Regions from separate parts of the Stutzerimonas stutzeri genome, predicted to be linked through region 2. Evidence: predicted binding sites of a transcription regulator. Region 2 holds the regulator's gene; each other region holds the start of a gene.
The links. The regulator sigma-54, encoded in region 2, starts transcription at its own class of promoters, with help from an activator protein. The targets are predictions, from matches to a motif close to ANTGGCATNNANNTTGCTNT.
Positions count from the first base shown of each region.

Region 1: SM130_RS08150 (flagellar hook-length control protein FliK) is a predicted target of sigma-54. The motif match lies at 3,633-3,652, and genes of this name have one in related genera.
Region 3: glnA (glutamate--ammonia ligase) is a predicted target of sigma-54. The motif match lies at 4,357-4,376, and genes of this name have one in related genera.

Region 1 is NZ_CP139348.1:1,767,164-1,774,612, reverse strand. It holds gene fliO (flagellar biosynthetic protein FliO) at 1-86, opposite strand, end outside; gene fliN (flagellar motor switch protein FliN) at 88-561, opposite strand; gene fliM (flagellar motor switch protein FliM) at 602-1,573, opposite strand; gene fliL (flagellar basal body-associated protein FliL) at 1,587-2,120, opposite strand; gene SM130_RS08150 (flagellar hook-length control protein FliK) at 2,361-3,596, opposite strand; gene SM130_RS08145 (Hpt domain-containing protein) at 3,787-4,137, opposite strand; gene SM130_RS08140 (fused response regulator/phosphatase) at 4,167-5,858, opposite strand; gene SM130_RS08135 (STAS domain-containing protein) at 5,858-6,163, opposite strand; gene fliJ (flagellar export protein FliJ) at 6,407-6,859, opposite strand; gene fliI (flagellar protein export ATPase FliI) at 6,863-7,449, opposite strand, start outside.
Region 2 is NZ_CP139348.1:3,709,025-3,716,473, reverse strand. It holds gene rapZ (RNase adapter RapZ) at 1-740, opposite strand, end outside; gene ptsN (PTS IIA-like nitrogen regulatory protein PtsN) at 756-1,220, opposite strand; gene hpf (ribosome hibernation-promoting factor, HPF/YfiA family) at 1,228-1,536, opposite strand; gene SM130_RS17125 (RNA polymerase factor sigma-54) at 1,611-3,119, opposite strand; gene lptB (LPS export ABC transporter ATP-binding protein) at 3,265-3,990, opposite strand; gene lptA (lipopolysaccharide transport periplasmic protein LptA) at 3,990-4,535, opposite strand; gene lptC (LPS export ABC transporter periplasmic protein LptC) at 4,522-5,094, opposite strand; gene SM130_RS17105 (KdsC family phosphatase) at 5,103-5,627, opposite strand; gene SM130_RS17100 (KpsF/GutQ family sugar-phosphate isomerase) at 5,627-6,601, opposite strand; gene SM130_RS17095 (ATP-binding cassette domain-containing protein) at 6,875-7,449, shown strand, end outside.
Region 3 is NZ_CP139348.1:4,336,486-4,343,934, reverse strand. It holds gene ntrC (nitrogen regulation protein NR(I)) at 1-263, opposite strand, end outside; gene glnL (nitrogen regulation protein NR(II)) at 260-1,342, opposite strand; gene SM130_RS20120 (DUF4124 domain-containing protein) at 1,512-2,141, opposite strand; gene SM130_RS20115 (DUF4124 domain-containing protein) at 2,138-2,692, opposite strand; gene glnA (glutamate--ammonia ligase) at 2,857-4,263, opposite strand; gene thiI (tRNA uracil 4-sulfurtransferase ThiI) at 4,603-6,057, shown strand; gene typA (translational GTPase TypA) at 6,225-7,449, shown strand, end outside.

The DNA.
Region 1 (7,449 bases), 1.9 Mb from region 2:
ATGTCGGCGCTGCTCATGCTCGTAGCCGGCTCCGCGGCCAGAACCGGGAGCGCGACCAGAGCACTTAGAAATGCAAGCGCACGCATGTCAACGCAGCTTCTTGATGCGTTCGGTGGGGCTGATGACATCGGTCAGCCGGATGCCGAACTTCTCGTTGACCACCACCACCTCGCCATGGGCGATGAGAGTGCCGTTGACCAACACGTCCAGCGGTTCGCCGGCCAGACGATCGAGCTCCACCACCGAACCCTGGTTGAGCTGCAGCAGGTTGCGGATGCTAATTTCGGTGCTGCCGACCTCCATCGAGATGGAAACCGGGATATCGAGGATCACGTCCAGGTTGGGACCATCGAGTCCCAGCTGCACGCCATTGGACTTGGGCGCGCTGGCGAAATCCTCCAGCGGTGCGCGCGGGGCAGCCGGCGCAGGCGCTTCCGGGCCCTGATTCAGCAGTGCATCGATATCGTCCTGGCTGGCGTCGCCAGCTTCGGCCAGCGCCGCAGCCCATTCATCGGCGAGCGCCTGTTCTTCAGGGGAGGTGTTGTCGTGTTCGTCTGCCATCGCTAATCCTCGATCGGCTCGAATTGAGTAAAGGGCTGGCTCAGCGTGGGCGGACCACGGGCTCCAGCACCTGCAATGCCAGGTTGCCCTTGTGGGCACCCAGCTTGACCTTGAAGGACGGCATGCCATTGGCACGCATGATCATGTCTTCTGGCATTTCCACCGGGATCACATCGCCGGGCTGCATGTTCAGAATGTCGCGCAGCTTGAGTTGCCGCCTGACGACAGTGGCACCCAGCGGCACGTTGACATCGAGAATGTCTTCGCGCAGCGCCTTGACCCAACGCTCGTCCTGATCGCTGACGTCCGACTGGAAGCCGGCATCCAGCATTTCGCGGATCGGCTCGATCATCGAATAAGGCATGGTCACGTGCAGGTCGCCGCCGCCGCTGTCCAATTCGATGTGGAAGGTGGAAACCACCACCACTTCGCTGGGGCTGACGATGTTCGCCAGGGCCGGATTCACTTCCGAATTGACGTATTCGAAGTTGACGTCCAGCACCGCGTGCCACGCTTCCTTCAGATCAGTGAAGGCCTGATCGAGCACCATGCGTACGACGCGCAATTCGGTCGGAGTGAACTCGCGACCCTCGATCTTGGCGTGGCGGCCGTCACCGCCGAAGAAGTTATCAACCAACTTGAACACCAGCTTGGCGTCGAGGATGAAAAGTGCAGTGCCACGCAGCGGCTTCATCTTCACCAGATTGAGGCTGGTGGGGACGTACAGCGAATGCACGTACTCGCCAAATTTCATCACCTGCACGCCGCCCACCGAAACATCGGCGGAACGACGCAGCAGGTTGAACATGCTGATACGGGTATAGCGCGCAAAGCGCTCGTTGATCATTTCCAGCGTGGGCATTCGTCCACGCACGATGCGGTCCTGACTGGTCAGGTCGTAGCTTTTGATGGACCCCGGTTCGGAATCGCTCTCGGTATCCACCAGACCGTCGTCGACCCCGTGCAGGAGCGCATCGATCTCGTCTTGCGAGAGCAGGTCTTGAACAGCCATCTGCGGCAGCCTTCTATTGCAATACGAAGTTGGTGAACAGCACTTGCTCGACGGCAAGCTTGCCGATTTCCTTCTGCGCCAGCTCCTGCACACTGGCAGTCGCCTGCTGACGCAGCATTTCCTTGCCGACTGGCGTTCTCAACGCCTCGAAATCCTGACTGGAAAACAGCATGACCAGGCGATTGCGCAACAACGGCATATGCGCCTTGAGGGCATCCAGCGCCGCCTGATCACGGGACATCAGCGCGATGCTGACTTGCATGTAGCGTTGCCGCCCCTTGTAGTTGAAATTGACCACGAAGGCCGGCATCAGCACCTCGTAGATTGCCGGCTGCTTGCCCGATACGGTTTCCGCCGCTTCGTGCGATTTCCCGGCATCAAGGTCATCGCCCTTGTCCATGAAGTACAGCGTACCGCCGATGGAAAGCCCGACAGCCACCAACATGGCGACCACAATCACGATGATGAGTTTCAGCCGTCCCTTGCCTGCCGGTTCCGTTTCCGGACCCGTTGGCGGCACTGCCGGTGGAGCCTGTTTCTTAGCCATGCCAAATATCCGTCATCAACAACATTTCATTCCGAGTTAAGAGCAACAGCTGTGCCAACGCAGGCGGAACAAGCGTTTAACAGCGCTCGGCTAAACCCGGCGCCGACAAGGTATCAGGAAAACGAGCGATACATCGGCCATGCACGCAACGCACAACGCGCGCGCGCGACAGGCGGCGGAAAACCGGCGTAACGGTTAGGCTACGCCGGCAGACAAGAGGGGCTATCAGAAGCAGCGGCCCTAGGCGTAGTAATCCACCAGGCCGCGGTCACCCGCGGTGCGGTTGCTGGAAATCTCGCTGACGCCCTGCTGCAACTCGTCATCCGACTCGCCATCAGCCGAAGAGCCTCCGCGCGAAGAGCCACTCTCGGCACCACCCTGCCAGCCTCGTGCGAGCGATTGATCGGAGACGTTGACGTCCATGAGGCTCATGCCTTGCTGGGTGAACATCTCGCGCAGGCGGTGCATCTGGCTTTCCAGCGCGTCACGCACGCCAGCATGAGGACTGAGGAACGTGACCTGCGCCTGGTCCTTGGTCAAGTCGATGCGAACCTCCATGCGACCCAGCTCAGCCGGGTCGAGCTGGATCTCAGCCGACTTCAGATTCTGGCTGGACAGCCACATCACGCGATCAACAACGGCCTCGCTCCAGCCGGATTGCTGCATGTGAACTGGCTGCCCCGGCACCAGGGCTGGCCGCTGCGGCTGCTGCACCTGCTGGGCAATCGCCTGGCTCAACGGATTAAGACGCGCCGCGGCCATTTCGCTGGCGCTCGCCGAGCGGCTTTCCTTCGGCCCATCGACACTGTCCAGCAGATCTTTCACTGCCAGATCCAGCTCAGGCTCCTCGCCATCAGCCGACTCCTTGCCAGCCAGCAACATGCTGGCGAAACCGTCATCCGCCTCGGCCTTCGCTTGCGCATCGGCCAGCGGATTCTGCAATTGCTGAGTCGTTTTCTGCACGCCGACCGGCGTTTCAGTCAATGTCTGCAAACCCGTGAGCAACGACTCATCCGCTACCGGTTCCGCCTCGCCCGCAGCCAGGCCCTGCGTCATCGGCAACCCGGCCAGCAGTGATTCGCCCTGGAGATCCTCCGCAGGCTGGGTCTCGGCTTGTGGCGCGAACTGCCCGCCCAAGCCTAGTAACAACAACGGATCGAGCTCAGCTTCCGGCAGGTCTTCGGCTGATGTTTGCGCAGGCAACGGATTGCCGCTCTCGGCAACTGTCGGCTTTTCCTCGGCGGTCACGCCGGCTGCTTCTTGCCGGCCCTTGTCATCGACAGGCTTGTCGCGACTACTATCGTTGCGCGTCGGGCGGTCGACCGGCTTGGTCTGGCGTTCCTTGGCGTAAACGTCCGAAAAGCTGGCATTGCCGCTATCCCGTCCTTCACGCGGGGCGTCCGGCGCCTTGGCCGAGGCCTTGGGCCGAGCGTCGACAGAAGGCGTTTTGAGTAACAGGTCGGGGGAAACAGCCATGAGGTTATTCCACTACGTATGGATCGTAGCGCTAACTGAGCAAGTTACGGGCCAGGATTGACTGGAGCATCAGCGTATTAGCCAAAGAGCCCGCAGCGCCCGTCGCACACAACGGTTGAGGACCCTGTGCGCAATCGCAAGCCGCCTCGACTGGCAGTGCAGCAGACGGAGCGCGTCAGAGATTTGGCCGTTACGCGTAGCGTTGACGCTCCGCCCTGAACAGAATCCCAACAATCGCGAATTCACGTTCAATCGAGGCGATGAGCACAGGCGCCTGGGCAAGCTGCTCGCCTCTAGCGGCAGTTTCCAGCTCCTGACAGAGATCGGCCAGGAGCACCGCCCCCATATTGCTACAGCTGCCTTTGAAGCTGTGCGCGGCCCGACGCAGGGTTTCGGTTTGCTCGGCTTGATAGGCCTGCCTCAGCAAGCGGACTCGCTCTTCGGAGTCGGCGAGGAAGGTATCCAGCAATGCCGGATACTCACTCTCCATCACGTCCTGCAGCGTGGCCAGCACGGCGCTGTCGAGATGAGTGTTGGACACCCGAAACACTCCTGATTCAAAGCGAAGGATTATGCCTCAGCCTGCCAGACGAACTCCACGTTCAGCCCTCTGCCGTCCGACTGCCAGTCAAATCCGTCGCTCAACTGGCGTACCAGGTGAAGGCCCCTGCCGCTGAGGCGATCGCCACCGAGCTGAACCTGCAACGCATGGGTCACGTCGAACCCGGCGCCACTGTCATCGATGGAGATTCGCAACCGCCCGCCCTGGCCGTCGGTCTTGATAGCCAGCTCCAGATGAACATGCCCTTCTGCCAGTGCCTGCAGCCGTTGCTGGCGCAGGTCGTAGTAGCGTTTGAAACCCTCAGCGTCGCACTTGAGCGCCGAATCGAGACCAAGCACACCGTGCTCCAAGGCATTGGAATACAGCTCGCCGAGCACCGCGTAGATTGCGCCGGCGCGTGGCCGCAGTTGATTGACCTGTAACAGCAGCTGCAGCAGCATCGGCAGCGGATTGCCGCTACGCAGACTCTCGGCCCGCAGCTCGACCTGTATCGACCAGTCCATGGGCCGGGAGCGATGTGCGGTAACCGGCACCGCGAGCGGCATCGCAATCGTCTCGTCAGTGATCACGACCTCAACCAAGCTGAGGTCATCATGCGGCTGGCCATGGAAATCCAGCAGCGCCTGCTCGATCTCATCGAAGAGCCGCGCCGGATCACGATTGGCAGTCAGCGCAGCCAGCAGGCGCTGCTCACCAAACAACTCATCGTCGGCGTTGCGGCTCTCCACCACACCGTCGGACAGCAACAGCAAGCGGTCGCCCAGCGCCAACGGATAATGCTCGAACTTGTCGTCGAACGCCGTTGCAGACACCACACCCAGCGGCAGATGCCTGGAAACCAGCGCGGTGCGCTGGCCGTTGGCGCCAATCAGATAACCATCCGGCAAACCACCGTTCCAGACGCGCAGCGAGCCCTGCTTGGGATTGATGTCGAGCAATGTCGCGCAGCAGAACATTTCCACCGGCAGGATTTGCTTGAGCTTGGCGTTCATCTCACGAAGGATGTCAGCGCCGGAATAGCCCTTGGCGGCCATCCCATAGAAGGTTTCCGCAAGCGGCATGGCACCGATCGCCGCGGGCAGTCCATGCCCCGTGAAATCGCCGAGCAGGACGAACATCTGCCCTGCCGGGGCCTGGGCCGCCAACAGCAGGTCACCATTGAACAAGGCTTGTGGCGATTGCCTGTAACGAATGCTCGGCGCGCTCAGGCAGCCGGCATGGGCGACCTTGTCGAAGATCGCCTTGGCCGCCCGGTGCTCGGCAAGCAATTGCTGGTTACGCCTGGCGATCAGATCGCGCTGCTCGAGCACGGTCGCCTGCAGGCGACGCAGGCGGTGCATGGCCTGGATCTTGGCTTCGAGAATGATCGGGTTGTAGGGCTTGGCGATGAAATCGTCACCGCCGGCTTCCAGGCAACTGACCAGCGCTTCATGCTCGGTCAGCGAAGTGAGAAAGATGATCGGTACCAGCTCGTCACCGGCTAACTGCTTGATACGCCGCGCGGCCTCGAAGCCATCCATCACCGGCATCAGCGCGTCCATCAGCACCAAGTGTGGCCGCTCCTGCTGGAACAGCTCGACCGCTTCCTGACCATTAGCCGCAGTGAGTACCCGATGGCCCTGCTTGGCGACGATGGTGGAAAGCAGCATCCGATCGACCGGGCTGTCCTCGGCGATCAGGATCGACAGCCGCATCGGCATCAAGCGATCACGAACAATTGTCCGAAATTCGATACCGAAAGGATCTTGCGCACATCGGGACTGCAGTTAAGCAAACGAATATCGGCTTCATCGCCCCCCGCGTGGTCACGCAGCAAAAGCAGCATGCCCAGCGCAGAGCTGTCCATGTAGATAGTGCCCTGCAGATTCACCACATAGCGCTGTGGGTTTACGTCCTGGCGCTGGTAGGCATCGCGGAAGGCCTGATGCGCATTGAAGTCGAAGCGTCCGCTAATGGAAATGGTCAGCTCCTGCCCATCCACCGAAGGCTGCGAGTTAATGGTCATGTGGCACTCCCTGATCCGTAACGTCTTGAAGGCCGCCCACGTTGGCAGCCGTCGCTTATGCGAAGTGGACAGCCGTATACGGGCTGAAAATGCGGCGATCCGAAACCAAACCGACCAAAGGTCCATCAAGGGCTGACGATCGCTGCGTAGAAACGGGTGAAGATTTATCACTCAAGCTGCAACACGGCAAGCACGAATCCGGCCAATGCCCACTGGGTCGAGGCGAAGCGCCACGCAGCCTAATCATTGGTCGCGCGCCCGCCCAGCCAGTCGCTGCGCGAATTCGTCGAGCAATTTTTGTTCACGCTTGTCTGCCGCGATGCGTGCCTCGCGCTGGTAGCTTTCAATAAGCTTGCCGAGCCCTTCCACTCGGGCATGTTTCTGGTGCCATTGCTGCCTCAGCTTCAGCAGATTGTCGCGATACCAATTGACGCTGCGCTGCTGCTGGCCGATAGCCGACTCCAGCTGGGACAAAAAGCGCTGATAGTTCATCAGCCACTGGCCGGAAACGCCCTGGCTACCTTGCTGCATCCACTGTTGCTGATAGTCGCGAAAGTATTGATCGAGTTCGGCGAGCTTGGTTTCTGCCTGCGTCAGTTGCGTCTGAGCCTGCCCAAGCAGGCGCGCGGCATCACGTTCAGCACGCTCGGCCATTTCGATGACCGGCGCCAGGCGCGCAGCTCGGCTGGCAGCCATCGGTTAGCCCGGCTGCCGGGGACTGAATACCGCAGCCAGCTGCGCGGCACTCTGGTTCAGGTCCTCGCTTTCATCGAGACCCTGCCGCAGATAGCGAACCATTTCTGCCTGCCGCGCAATCGCCATGTCGGTTTCCGGATCGCCGCCTGGGACGTAGGCGCCGACACTGATCAGATCGCGACTCTGCTGATAGCGCGACCAAAGCTGTTTGAAACGTTGCGAGGCACGAACGTGGTCGGCGCTGACCACCTGCGGCATGACCCGGCTGATGGAAGCCTCGATATCGATCGCTGGATAATGCCCCTCCTCGGCAAGCCGACGTGACAGCACGATGTGGCCGTCGAGCACGCCACGGGCGGCGTCGGCAATCGGGTCCTGCTGATCATCGCCCTCCGACAGCACGGTGTAAAACGCAGTAATGGAGCCACCGCCCTGCTCGGCATTACCGGCTCGCTCGACCAGGCTGGGCAGTTTGGCGAACACCGATGGCGGGTAGCCCTTGGTTGCCGGAGGCTCGCCAATGGCCAGGGCGATCTCGCGCTGAGCCTGGGCGTAGCGGGTCAGCGAATCCATCAGCAGCAGCACGTTCT
Region 2 (7,449 bases):
GTGACGTATGCCCGGTTGCTGGCGGCAAACCGCGGCAGCCATTTGCTCAGATAGGCGTGGATGTCCTGGAACATTTCCTCCACATCGGCTTGAGCGGCGAGATAGTCGACTACAGGTTGGTCGAGGCCTGAAAAGTCCCGTAGCTCTGCTTTCCAGTACGGATTGGGCAGGCAGCGCACGTCGAATACCAGGTCGGCATCGACGGGCATGCCTCGCTTGAATCCAAATGACTCGATCAGAAACGCCGTGCCTGGCTCCGGTTTGTTGAGCAGGCGCAGCTTGAGCACGTCACGCAGCTGGTAGAGATTCAGATGCGTGGTATCAATCTTCAGATCGGCATGATCGATGATCGCTGCCAGCAGCAACTCTTCGTCGTGGATCGCCTCGGCCAACGAGCGGGTTTCGTTGGTCAGTGGGTGACGCCGGCGGGTTTCCGAGAAGCGCTTGAGCAGGGTTTCATCATCGGCGTCGAGATAGAGCACATCGCACAGGATGTGCCGGGCGCGGACTTCTTCGAGCAGTTCCGGAAAGCGCTTGAGCTGGCTGGGCAGGTTGCGCGCATCGATCGATACGGCGACCTGCGGGTGCAGCAGCTCGGTATGCAGCAGAGCGCGCTCGGCGAGTTCTGGCAGCAGCCCGGCAGGCAGATTGTCGATGCAGTAGAAGCCGTTGTCCTCAAGCACGTTCAGCGCGGTGCTTTTGCCCGAGCCTGAGCGCCCACTTACGATGATCAGCCGCATCGATTGCCCACTTCGTCAGGCCCCGCTCTGCACGTCGACTACGACCTGATAGAGGCTTTGGTTGGTTGGCGCCTCGCGCAGCCTTTGGCGTACATCTTCTCGGTCGAGCATGCTGGCGATCTGGCGCAACAGTTCAAGGTGCTCGTCCGTAGCGGCTTGAGGAACTAGCAGAACGAACAGCAAATCCACCGGTGCGCCGTCAATGGCGTCGAAGTCCACAGGTGTTTCCAGGCGCAGCACGGCACTCAGCGGAGCGCTGCAACCGACCATGCGGCAATGTGGAATGGCGATTCCATTGCCAAAGCCGGTGGAGCCGAGCTTTTCCCGGGCAATCAGGCTTTCGAACACGGTCTGGGAGTCGAGATCGATGAGGTCTTGGGCGATCACCTTGGCGATCTGTTCCAGGACGCGTTTTTTGCTACCGCCCGGGACGTCCACAAGGGAACGTCCGGGGGTGAGGATGTTTTCGAGTCGGATCATATTGGAGTCAGCGGGTGACAGCGCCCTGTGTGTGGTCTAGCTGCTTCTCCTTGTGCTTGATCAACTGGCGATCAAGCTTGTCGACCAGAAGGTCGACCGCAGCGTACATGTCTTCATGATCGGCAATGGCCACCACTTCGCGGCCGGCGACGTGCAGAGTTGCTTCGGCTTTCTGCTTGAGCTTCTCGACCTGCAGAATCACCTGAACACTGATGATGCGGTCGAAGTGGCGAGCAAGCCGGTCGAACTTCTCCTCGATGTAGTCACGCAGGGCGTCTGTTACTTCCAGATGAACACCGCTGATGTTGACTTGCATACTGCTATCTCCTTTGCCTTGTGCGAAGAGCAGGTTGGTAGGCCTGCCGCCGGGGCAGTTCGACCAGGGGCCGATCACAGCAAACGCTTGCGCTCGCTGGACGGTGCGATACCGAGTGACTCGCGGTACTTCGCAACTGTGCGGCGGGCCACCTGGATGCCCTGCGCCTCCAGTAAACCAGCGATCTTGCTGTCGCTCAACGGCTTTTTCTGGTTTTCCGCGGCGACCAGCTTCTTGATGATCGCGCGGATCGCGGTGGACGAACATTCGCCGCCTTCAGCCGTACTGACGTGGCTGGAGAAGAAATATTTGAGTTCGTAGATGCCCCGCGGCGTGTGCATGTATTTCTGCGTGGTTACGCGAGAAATTGTCGATTCGTGCATCCCCACCGCTTCGGCAATATCGTGCAGGACCAGCGGCTTCATTGCCTCGTCACCATGTTCCAGGAAAGCGCGCTGATGCTCGACGATCTGGGTGGCGACCTTCATCAGGGTTTCGTTGCGGCTGAGCAGACTTTTGATGAACCAGCGCGCCTCCTGCAACTGATTGCGCATGAAGGTGTTGTCTGCGCTGGAGTCGGCGCGTTTAACGAAACCGGCGTACTGCGCATTGACCCGCAGGCGCGGCATGGCTTCCTGGTTCAGTTCGACCAGCCAGCGATCGTTGTGCTTGCGCACGATCACGTCGGGGACCACGTATTCTGGTTCGCTCGCCTCGATCTGCGAGCCCGGGCGAGGATTCAGACTCTGGATCAGCTCGATGACCTGGCGCAGCTCGTCTTCCTTGAGCTTCATGCGGCGCATCAGCAGGTTGTAGTCGCGGCCGCCAAGGATATCCAGGTATTCGCCGACCAAGCGCTGGGCCTCGCACAGCCATGGCGTTCGGTCGGGTAACTGGCGCAGTTGCAGGAGCAGGCATTCACGCAGGTCGCGGGCACCGATGCCGGCCGGCTCGAACTGCTGGATGCGCCGCAAGACGACCTCAACCTCGTCGAGTTCGACTTCCAGCTCCGGGTCGAACGAGTCGACGATCTCCTGCAGGGTCTCCTCGAGATAGCCCTGGTCGTTGATGCAGTCGATCAGCGTGGTAGCGATCAATCGATCGGTGTCGCTCATTGGCGCAAGGTTGAGTTGCCACAGGAGGTGGCTCTGCAGGCTGATGCCGCTCGATGTACGGCTGGTGAAGTCCCACTCGTCGTCATCGTTGCTGGGCAGGCTGCTGGCGCTGGTCTGGTAGATGTCTTCCCAGGCCGTGTCGACCGGAAGCTCGCTAGGAATGCGCTCACCCCAGTCGCCGTCTTCCGCGCTCTCACCGCTGTGCGAGGGCTCCTCGTAGGTGCTTTCCTGGCTGCTGCTCTTCTCGATGCCGGTTTCGCCCGGCCGGTCAACGGCCTCGGCCATGGGATCGGAGCTGTCGAAGTCGTCGCCGTCTTCTTCACGCTCAAGCATGGGATTGGAATCCAGCGCCTCCTGGATCTCCTGCTGCAGATCGAGGGTGGATAACTGGAGGAGCCGTATGGCCTGTTGCAGCTGCGGTGTCATCGTCAGCTGCTGGCCCATCTTCAGGACTAGCGATGGTTTCATGGCAGAGGACTTCGAACCTTGTATGCCGGCGCAACCGCGCCCATTCCGACATGCCGCGCCCAGGGCGCCAGCGAAAGCAAATTATATGCCTGCCGACGAAGCCTTTGCCTAGAGCCGATTTGCCGAGCTGAGCAAAAAAACCGCCTCAGAGGCGGAATTCGTGGCCCAGATAGACTTCCTTGACCAGCTGGTTGCTGAGGATCGTCTGTGCATCGCCTTCGGCGATCAGTTGTCCGTCATTGACGATATAGGCGGTTTCGCAAATATCCAGCGTTTCACGGACATTGTGATCAGTGATCAGCACGCCGATGCCCTTGGCCTTGAGATGGTGAATGATCTGTTTGATATCGCCGACCGAGATCGGGTCAACCCCGGCGAAGGGTTCATCGAGCAGGATGAACTTCGGCGCTGTGGCCAGCGCGCGGGCGATTTCCACTCGGCGACGCTCACCACCGGACAGGCTCATGCCGAGGCTGTCGCGGATATGGTTGATGTGAAATTCCTGCAGCAGGCCTTCCAGCGCCTGTTGGCGGCCGCTGCGATCCAAGTCCTTGCGTGTCTCGAGAATGGCCATGATGTTGTCGGCAACCGAGAGTTTGCGAAAGATCGACGCTTCCTGCGGCAGGTAACCGATGCCGGCGCGCGCGCGGCCGTGCATCGGCAGGTGGGTGACGTCGTTCTGATCGATCAGCACGCGTCCCTGATCGGCGTTTACCAGCCCGACGATCATGTAGAAGCAGGTGGTCTTGCCGGCACCGTTCGGGCCGAGCAGGCCGACGATCTGCCCGCTCTCGATGGACAGGCTGACATCGCGCACGACCTGACGGCTTTTGTAGCTCTTGGCCAGATGCTGGGCTTTGAGGACGGCCATTACTGCGGCTGCTCCGCGGCCTGGTCGCGTTTGCGCGGCTGGATGACCATGTCGACGCGTGGTCGCGGCGTGGTGACGTCTGCGTTGCTGGCGCGGCCGGCATTTACGATCTGGCGGCGGGTGTCATAGACAATCTTCTCGCCTTCGAAGGTGTTGCCCTCCTGAACGACCTTGGCCTGGTCGATCAGCACGATTCGCTCGTTGGCAGCGAAGTACTGGATGGTCAGGCCATAAGCCTTGACGATTTCCTTGTCTGCCGCTGGTTTCTGCTCGTAATAGGCAGGCTTGCCGATAGAGGTGAAGACCTCGACGTCGCCGTTGTTATTCTGAGTGATGGTTACCGTGTCGCCGGTAATCTTCATCGTGCCCTGGGTTATGACCACGTCGCCGCGATATACCGCAACGCCCTGTCGATCATCGAGTTCGGCGGAGTCGGCCTGTACGCGGATTGGCTGTTCACGATCCTCGGGAAGCGCCCAAGCGCTGGCGCCGAGCCAGAATGCGCTCAAACCGAGCAGGAGGGGGAGAGTCTTAACGCAGCTCATGCTGGCCTCTTACGTTGGACAGCAGGAGCATCCTGCCGTCATCCATGTACGCTTTCATGCCGGTTGCGGTGGTCACACCATTGGCGGCCACGATTCTAACGGCTTGGTTGGTCTCGGCATAATCCTTATCCGGCCATACCGTCAGGCGGCTGGTGGTAAGAATTGTCGGCCGGCCCTTGGTGTCCGTGCGCTCGACCCGGACCTTGTCGATCAGCAGGACCTCGTCGCCCTCGGCCGATACTTCGCCGCGCTCGCTGCGCACGTGCCAAGGCAACTCGGTACCGCGATAAGACATCAGGTCGGGCTTGGTCAGCAGGCTGATATCGCTGGCCTTGATGTGCTCGAGCTTGTCGGCCGTCAGTTCGTAGTTGCGCTTACCGTCCGGCTGGTACTGCACCGTGCGTGAGTTGATCACGTAGAAATCGACATCAGGCGTCTCGGCAGCGGCAGCGGGAGGCTGCTGCATGAAACTTTCCGGGCGAATATTCCAGTAGCCGATAGCCACCAGCAGGGCGGCGATCAGGGTCAGCAGGGCAGCAAGGCGCAGTTTGCGGAGCATCCGGACCTCTACAAGTAGGCGTTTTGCGCAGCGGCCAGGGTGCCCTGGGCGCGCATGATCAGTTCGCAGAACTCGCGTGCCGCACCTTCGCCGCCGCGCGCCTGCGTTACGCCGTGTGAATGTTCACGGACGAACGAGTCGGCACTGGCGACCGCCATGCCGAGGCCGACACGGCGTATCACCGGCAGATCCGGCAGGTCGTCGCCGAGATAAGCCACCTCAGAGTAGCTCAGGCCAAGCTCGGCCAGCAGTTCGTCGAGCACGACCAGCTTGTCCTCGCGGCCCTGGTACAGGTGCTGGATACCCAGGTTCTGCGCGCGACGCTCCACTACCGGCGTCTTGCGTCCGCTGATAATCGCAGTGCGCACGCCGGAGTTGATCAGCATCTTGATGCCGTGACCGTCCAGCGTGTTGAAGGTTTTGAACTCGCTACCGTCGGTAAGGAAGTACAGGCGACCGTCGGTCAGGACGCCATCCACATCGAAGATTGCCAGGCGGATGTCGCGGGCGCGTTGCAGTAGATGCTCGTGCATTACATCACCCCCGCGCGCAGCAGGTCGTGCATGTTCAGGGCGCCGACCGGTAGCTCGCTTTCGTCGATAACGACCAGGGAGCTGATCTTGTGGTCTTCCATGATCTTCAGCGCCTCGGCCGCAAGCATTTCCGCATTGGCGGTCTTGCCGTGAACGGTCATCACCTCGTCGATGCTGGTTTGGCGCACATCCACGCCTTTATCTAGGGCGCGGCGCAGGTCGCCGTCGGTGAAGATTCCGGCCAGTCGTCCGTCCGTTTCGACGATCACGGTCATGCCCAGGCCTTTCTGGGTCATTTCCAGCAAGGCGTCGCGCAGCGAGGTGCCACGAAGCACTCGGGGCAGGCGTTCGCCTGTGTGCATCACGTGCTCGACCTTGAGCAGCAGGCGCCGGCCCAGTGCTCCACCCGGATGGGAGAAAGCAAAATCTTCGGCGGTGAACCCGCGCGCTTCCAGCAGCGCGATGGCCAGCGCATCACCCAGTACCAGGCTGGCGGTGGTGGAGGAGGTCGGCGCGAGATTCAGCGGGCAGGCTTCGATGCTGACGCTGGCATCCAGGTTTACCGCGGCAGCTTGGGCCAGGACCGAGTCGCGATTGCCGGTCATGCTGATCAGCGTGATGCCGAGTCGCTTGATCAGCGGCAGCAGGGTAACGATCTCGCTGGTGGTGCCGGAGTTGGATAGCGCCAGCACGACGTCGTCTTGGGTAATCATGCCCATGTCGCCATGGCTGGCCTCGGCTGGATGCACGAAAAACGCAGCGGTTCCGGTGCTGGCCAGGGTCGCGGCGATCTTGCGACTGATATGGCCGGACTTGCCCATGCCGACGACGACGACCCGGCCTTTGCAGGCAAGAATGAGCTCGCAGGCCTTTACGAAAGAGGCATCGATACGTGCATTCAGCTGCTCAACCGCCTCAATCTCGAGACGAATGGTGCGTTGTGCGGTTTCGATCAATTGGCTGCTCTGGCTCATAACTGGCAAGGTCGTCCGATTAAAAGGCGGGGATTATAGCGAGAAAGCGGGTTGTGCTGATGGAAATCTCGGTGGCCCGTGGCAGGTAGCCGATTTGGTCAGTATTAGCTGAACCGAGCCTGAACGGCATGTCGCTAGTCATCTGCTGAAACGCTCATCTGTTGGGCGGCTTTAGGCGCGGTGCTATAGTGCGCCGCCGAAAACGGTCAGGACAGAAAGTATCCCGGCGTCATCGGGAATCGTCTGTTTCGCAGACTGATGCAAGGAGACCAGATGAGCGCCAACAACGGCTTCGCCGTCGAGCTGAAGGGAGTGTCCTTCATGCGGGGCGAGCGCAGTATTTTCGATAATGTCGATATCGCCATCCCGCGAGGGAAAGTCACGGCCATCATGGGGCCGTCCGGGTGTGGCAAGACGACACTGCTCCGGCTGATTGCCGCCCAGCTGATGCCTTCGCGAGGCGAGGTCTGGGTGGCCGGCAACAATTTGCCGAGCCTGTCGCGCAGCGAATTGTTCGATATGCGCAAGCAGATGGGCGTGCTGTTTCAAAGCGGTGCGCTGTTCACCGACCTGGACGTATTCGAAAACGTAGCGTTTCCGCTGCGGGTGCATACCAAGCTGCCCGACGAAATGGTTCGCGACATCGTGCTGATGAAGCTCGAGGCGGTGGGCCTGCGCGGCGCGATAGAGTTGATGCCCGACGAGCTCTCTGGTGGCATGAAGCGGCGCGTCGCGCTGGCGCGGGCGATTGCCCTGGATCCGCAGATTCTGATGTATGACGAGCCCTTCGCCGGGCAGGACCCGATTGCCATGGGCGTGCTGGTGCGGCTGATCCGCTTGCTCAACGA
Region 3 (7,449 bases), 630 kb from region 2:
AGGTCCGAGTGCGCAGTCATGATGATCACCGGCAGGCGCGGGTACTGCTCGCGGATCTGCGAGAGCATGTCCAGGCCGCTGAGACCGGGCATGCGAATGTCGGAGATGATCACATCCGGCTGCTGACGCGCGAGGCGGGCCAGTACGCCGTCGGCGCTGTCGAAGCTCTGCGTGGCCATGCCTTCCTGTTGCAGGGCTTTTTCCAGGACCCAGCGGATGGAGCGGTCGTCGTCGACGATCCAGACGTTTTCGCTTCGGCTCATGCTGATGTGGCTCCTTGTTCCAGCGGTAGGAAGATCGAGAAGACGGTATGGCCAGGGTGGCTCTCGCACTCGATCAGCCCCTGGTGCTGACTGATGATGTTCTGAGTGATGGCGAGGCCCAGCCCGGTTCCGTCCGGGCGACCGCTGACCATCGGGTAGAAGAGCGTGTTCTGCAGCTCGGCGGGAATGCCGGGGCCGTTGTCGATGATCTCGATGCGCGTCACCAGGCGATGACGGATATGGCCGATGGTGAACTGGCGCAGCGTGCGGGTGCGCAGGGTGAGGCGGCCGAGGCCGAGATCGTTCTGCCCGGCGAGCGCCTGCATGGCGTTGCGCATGATATTGAGCACGGCCTGGATCATCTGTTCACGGTCCATCAGGACCTCGGGAATGCTCGGGTCGTAGTCGCGCACCAAAATGATGCTGCCCTGGCATTCCGCTTCGATCAGGCTGGCGACGTGTTCGAGCACTTCATGGATGTTGGTCATCGCCAGCGACGGCAGCTTGTTCGAGCCGAGCATGCGGTCGACCAGATTGCGCAGGCGGTCGGCCTCTTCAATGATGACTTCGGTGTAGTCCTTCAGGTGCTCCTCGGGCAGCTCGCGGGCCAGCAGCTGCGCGGCGCCACGGATGCCACCCAGTGGATTCTTGATCTCGTGGGCCAGGCCGCGCACCAGCATCTTGGTGGTTTCCTGCTTGGACAGCTGCGCCTCTTCCTTGGTGATACGCAGCAGTCGGTCGCGCGGCAACACCTCCAGCAAGAGCATGGTTTCCTGGCGGGTCAGTACCGGGGTCACGGCGTAATCCACGGTCAGCGTCTGGCCGGTGGCCGAAGTCAAAGTCGCTTCGCGCTTGGTGAACGGGTGAGCTTCTTCAACCGCCTGGCGCAGTGCGGCCAGGGCTTCCGACGACTCGGTGAACAGTTCGCTGATGAACTGGCCGTGGCTGCGCTGGCCGCTGACGGCGAGCAGCATTTCGGCCGCCGGGTTCATGTATTCCAGGCGCAAGCGCGAATTGAGCAACAGCGTCGCGGTGGTCAGATTCTCGATCAGCAGGCGTTGCAGGGCTTCGTTGATCATGACTGGTCTGCGTCCGGAAGTTCTGGCAGGAAATGCAAGAACCAAACCAAGCGCGCCATTGCGGCGCGGATCGGCGTGATGCTGCAGCCCTACGGGCTGTCCGGTGACCCAATTTGGTGAACAGAGGCAGGTTCACTTGCTGGGTGCACCAAACAGGTGCATCCAGTGATCATAGAAAGGGCACGAAGGGAATGTCGCGTTTTTCTACTGGCTTGTCCTTGAGCGGGCATTCCGGCCGCACGCCGTAATCGGCTTTCTTGCACGGGTTGACCATGCGCCGCTGAGCCAGCGAGGTGCGAATCAGGTGGAAGGGCTGGTTCTCGGTGCGTTGCAGGACTCGTTCGTCTTCATCTACCACCGCGACCGCCAGTTGATGGGTGCCGCGATCGACGTTGCTCAGTTCGAAGGTCGTCTGCTCACCCGGTGCGCCGAACGGCTGCCCGTCGAGCAGCACCTGATAGGCGTGGCCCGGTTGCAATGCAGGCTCCGCCTGCACAGCCACGCTGACCGAGCCGGCATTGTTGCGGATCGCCGCATCGGCTGCAGGGACGAGGATGCGCAGCTGATAGCTGACAACCGCCGCCTTGGGCGTCACGGGCTGAGCGGCACGCTGAGCAGGCGCCGCTGGTGGGGGCATGCTGTTGGACGATTTCAGGCGTATCTCTTCGACCGTCTGGCCGGCCGGGCGATCGGTGAAGATCCGATTGCCGTCGGCGTCGGTATAGCTGTAGACGGCAGCGGATACGGGTACGGCGGCTGCCAGCAGGAGGGCAGCGAGCGCTTGTCGGAGCATGCTCAAGGCGCCGGCTTGGGCTTGGGTGGCGGCGGACGCAGCGCGGGGCTGGACGTATTCACCCGCTGCACGGTGAAAGGCACAGCCTCGCTGCGCTGGATCACTCGTTCACCGCTGAGCACCTCGACCTGCAGGCGATGGTCGCCGCGCTCGATGTTGTTCAGTTGCAGTGACGTCGCCTGGCTGGGCGCGGCTTGGGGGATGCCGTCGAGCAAAAAACGCAGGGTATGTCCTCGTTGCAGCGACGGTTCCAGTACGGCGCTGACGACGAAGGTGCCGTTGTTGGCGCGCAGGGCCTCGGCATCCGGAATGCCGCTCAGCATCAGGGACTGGTAGGGCGCTTGCTGCGCCTGTTGGCGGTCCGGCAGCGGCGGTGGCGGCTCGGGGGTGCGGATATTCACGGTGTTGGCCGGCGGCAGGTCTACGGTATCGGCCTGCACGCCTTCCGGCGGCTGATTGGTGAATACCGTATTGCCTTGCGCATCGGTGTATTTGTAGATCTCGGCGAAGGCCGGAAGGCTGAGGATCAATAGCAGGCTGAGCAGTGCGCTACGCATGGGAGACTCCGCGGAGTTGGACTGCCGAAGCCTTGCACTGCATCGGCGTGCAGGCAAGTCCGATCGGCGGGATTTGCGAGGCGTGACAAGCTGCGCGAATCAGTATCGGCTCGCAGAAACGAAGAAGGCCACCCGAGGGTGGCCTTCCTGTCACGTGAGCTGGATCAGACGCTGTAGTACAGGTCGTATTCCAGTGGGTGCACGAAGGTGCGCACCTTGATCTCTTCTTCCGCTTTCAGCTCGAGGTAGGCATCGATGAAGTCATCGGAGAACACGCCGCCCTTGGTCAGGAACGCACGGCCCTTGTCCAGCTCTTCCAGGGCTTCCTTCAGGCTGCCGCAAACCTGCGGGATCAGCTTGCCTTCTTCCGGCGGCAGATCGTACAGGTTCTTGTCAGCGGCATCGCCAGGGTGAATCTTGTTCTGGATGCCGTCCAGGCCAGCCATCAGCAGTGCGGCGAAGCACAGGTACGGGTTGGCAGCCGGGTCCGGGAAGCGCGCTTCGATACGACGGGCTTTCGGGCTGGAAACGTACGGAATGCGGATCGAGGCGGAGCGGTTGCGGGCCGAGTAGGCCAGCATGACCGGTGCTTCGAAGCCTGGAACCAGACGCTTGTAGGAGTTGGTAGCCGGGTTGGTGAAGCCGTTCAGTGCCTTGCCGTGCTTGATGATGCCGCCAATGAAGTACAGGGCGGTTTCGGACAGGCCGGCATAGCCTTCGCCAGCGAAGGTGTTCTTGCCATCTTTGGAGATGGACATGTGTACGTGCATACCTGAACCGTTGTCGCCATACAGCGGCTTCGGCATGAAGGTCGCGGTCTTGCCATAGGCGTCGGCCACGTTGTGTACGCAGTACTTCAGGGTTTGAACTTCGTCAGCCTTGTTGACCAGGGTGTTGAACTTCACACCGATTTCGTTCTGGCCGGCAGTAGCGACTTCGTGGTGGTGTACTTCGACGACCAAGCCCATATCTTCCATGGCGTTGCACATGGCCGTACGGATTTCGTGGTCGTGGTCGCACGGCGGAACCGGGAAGTAGCCACCCTTGACGGCCGGGCGGTGGCCCTTGTTGCCGCCTTCGACGTCCTGGTCGGTCATCCAGGAGCCCTGCTCGGAGTAGATCTTGAACATCGAGCCGGAGATGTCGGACTTGAACTTGACCTGGTCGAAGATGAAGAACTCAGGCTCCGGGCCAACGAATACGGTGTCGCCGATGCCGGTAGTCTTGAGGAACTCTTCGGCACGCTTGGCGATGGAGCGCGGGTCGCGGTCGTAGCCCTGCATGGTGCTCGGCTCGACGATGTCACAGACCAGGATCAGGGTCGGCTCTTCGGTGAACGGGTCCAGCACTGCGGTTTCGTCGACCGGCATCAGGATCATGTCGGAGGCTTCGATACCCTTCCAGCCATGGATGGACGAACCGTCGAACATCTTGCCGTGCTCGAAGAAGTCTTCATCCTGCGCATCACGAGCCGGAACGGTGACGTGGTGCTGCTTGCCTTTGGTATCGGTGAAGCGCAGATCAATCCACTTCACATCGTAATCTTTGATCAGTTGAAGCGACTTCGACATGGTGTTCTCCAAGTGGTGGAAGCGAGATAGTGAGCTTCCGAATCAGGGTGAAGCCGGGCGGCGATGTTCCGCCAAGGCGACCTGCCTCACAAGGGAGCAAATTGCATGCCAGTGCTCCGTATTGGTACCGCAGGCCTGCAGCGGTGGCGCCGCAGCGGTTGCGCGGGCTAAAGCGTAGCTCGCTCGTCAAAATGCTGCTCTGTATTGGTGCGAATGGTTGGTGCGCCGCATTATTTTGGTGCATTCCGCTGCATTTGAAGAAAGCGATTAAATGTTGAGCAGTTTCGGCTATACTCCGCGCCCCTCTTTTCCTGCCACGTCGGCCCCCGCGCTGTTTCCATGAAGCTGATCGTCAAGGTTTTCCCCGAAATCACCATCAAGAGTCCGCCGGTGCGCAAGGGCTTCATTCGTCAGTTGGCGAAGAATATCCGCACCGTGCTGCGCGAGCTCGATCCCGACCTGCGGGTCGAGGGCGTGTGGGACAACATCGAGGTGGAAACCGCGCTCGGCGAGCCGAAGCTGCTGCGCGAGATGATCGAGCGTCTGCGCTGCACACCCGGCATCGCCCACTGCCTGGAGGTACACGAGTACCCGCTGGGCGATCTCGACGATATCGTCGCCAAGTGCAAGGCGCACTACGCCGAACGCTTGCCGGGCAAGATCTTCGCCGTACGCTGCAAGCGTGCTGGCAAGCATCCGTTCAGTTCCATGGACGTCGAACGGCATGTCGGCAGTCAGCTGCGTCAGCAGTGCGGCGCCGCCGGTATCTCGCTGAAGGCACCGGAAGTCGAAGTGCGCATGGAGATCCGCGACCAGCGCCTGTTCGTCGTGCATCAGCAGCATGACGGCATCGGCGGCTACCCGCTGGGCGCGCTGGAGCAGACCCTGGTGCTGATGTCCGGTGGTTTCGATTCCACCGTCGCCGCGTACCAGATGATGCGTCGCGGGCTGATGACGCATTTCTGCTTCTTCAACCTCGGTGGCCGTGCCCATGAACTGGGCGTGATGGAAGTCGCTCATTACTTGTGGAAGAAATACGGCAGTTCGCACCGTGTGCTGTTCATCAGCGTGCCGTTCGAAGAGGTGGTCGGCGAGATTCTGCAGAACGTCGACAACAGCCAGATGGGCGTGGTCCTCAAGCGGATGATGCTGCGCGTCTCGACGCAGATCGCCGAGCGCCTGCATATCGATGCCCTGGTAACCGGCGAGGCCATCTCTCAGGTATCCAGCCAGACCCTGCCGAACCTCTCGGTAATCGACTCGGCCACCGACATGCTGGTGCTGCGCCCGCTGATCGCTAGCCACAAGCAGGACATCATCGACACCGCCTTCGAGATCGGCACGGCCGAGTTTGCCAAGAACATGCCCGAGTACTGCGGCGTGATCTCGGTGAACCCGACGACCAAGGCCAAGCGCTATCGCATCGAGCACGAAGAAAAGCAGTTCGACATGGCCATCCTCGAACGCGCGCTGGCCAATTCCCGCCAGGTCGCCATCGACCGCGTGATCGACGAGCTGGGCCAGGATTTGCAAGTGGAGGAGGTCGCCGAGCCGAGTGCCGGTCAGGTCATCCTCGACATTCGTCACCCCGATAGCACCGAGGACGAACCGCTCGAGCTGTCCGGCATCGAAGTACAGACGCTACCCTTCTACGCGCTGAACAACCGCTTCAAGGATCTGGATGAAAACCGCCAGTACCTGCTTTATTGCGACAAAGGTGTCATGAGCCGCCTGCATGCTCACCATCTGCTGAGCGAGGGGCATGTCAATGTACGCGTCTATCGTCCGGCCTGACTCATCGGTGAAACAGCCGGGGCTGCTTGGCGGCAGCATCCGCCACCGCCCTCCCGACCGGCACTGATCGCAAGGCCAGGCCGTTACAATGTCGGACAGGCTGAAGTCGTCCGGACTACTTCCAGCTTCCAGCCTCAGCTTGAAGCTATCTACAGAGAAAAGAATCAGTGATCGAGAATCTACGCAACATCGCCATCATCGCCCACGTCGACCATGGCAAGACCACCCTCGTCGACAAGCTCCTGCGCCTGTCCGGCACCCTGGACCGCAAGGAGCTGGAAAACGAGCGCGTGATGGACTCCAACGACCAGGAAAAGGAACGCGGCATCACCATCCTGGCCAAGAACACCGCGCTGAAGTGGGGCGACTACAGCATCAACATCGTCGACACCCCCGGCCACGCCGACTTCGGCGGTGAAGTCGAGCGCGTGATGAGCATGGTCGACTCCGTGCTGCTGGTGGTCGACGCCCAGGACGGCCCCATGCCGCAGACTCGCTTCGTGACCCAGAAGGCCTTCAAAGCCGGCCTGCGTCCGATCGTCGTGGTCAACAAGATCGACCGTCCGGGTGCGCGTCCTGACTGGGTTATCGACCAGATCTTCGACCTGTTCGACAACCTCGGCGCCACCGACGAGCAGCTGGACTTCCCGATCGTCTACGCCAGTGCCCTGAACGGCATCGCCGGCATGGACCACGAGAAGATGGACGACAACATGGATGCCCTGTTCCAGGCCATCGTCGACCACGTCCCGGCGCCGGTCGTCGACGCCAGCGGCCCGTTCCAGATGCAAATCTCGCAGCTGGACTACAACAGCTTCCTCGGCGTGATCGGCATCGGTCGTATCGCCCGCGGCACCATCAAGGCCAACACGCCGGTCACCGCCGTCGGCGCCGATGGCAAGAAGCGCAATGGTCGTATCCTCAAGATCATGGGCCACTCCGGCCTGCAGCGCGTTGAAGTGCAGGACGCCGAAGCCGGCGACATCGTCTGCGTATCCGGTATGGACGAGCTGTACATCTCCGACACCCTGTGCGACCAGAACAACGTCGAAGCGCTGCCGCCGCTGACCGTCGACCAGCCGACCGTGAGCATGACTTTCCAGGTCAATGACTCGCCGTTCGCCGGCCGTGAAGGCAAGTTCGTCACCAGCCGCAACATCAAGGATCGTCTGGAGAAAGAACTGCTGCACAACGTCGCTCTGCGCGTCGAGCCGGGCGACAGCCCTGAGAAATTCAAGGTTTCCGGTCGTGGCGAGCTGCACCTGTCGGTACTGATCGAAACCATGCGCCGTGAAGGCTTCGAGCTGGCCGTGGGCCGCCCGGAAGTGGTGATCATCGAGAACGAGGCCGGCGATAAGCAGGAACCGTACGAGAACGTCACCATCGACATCG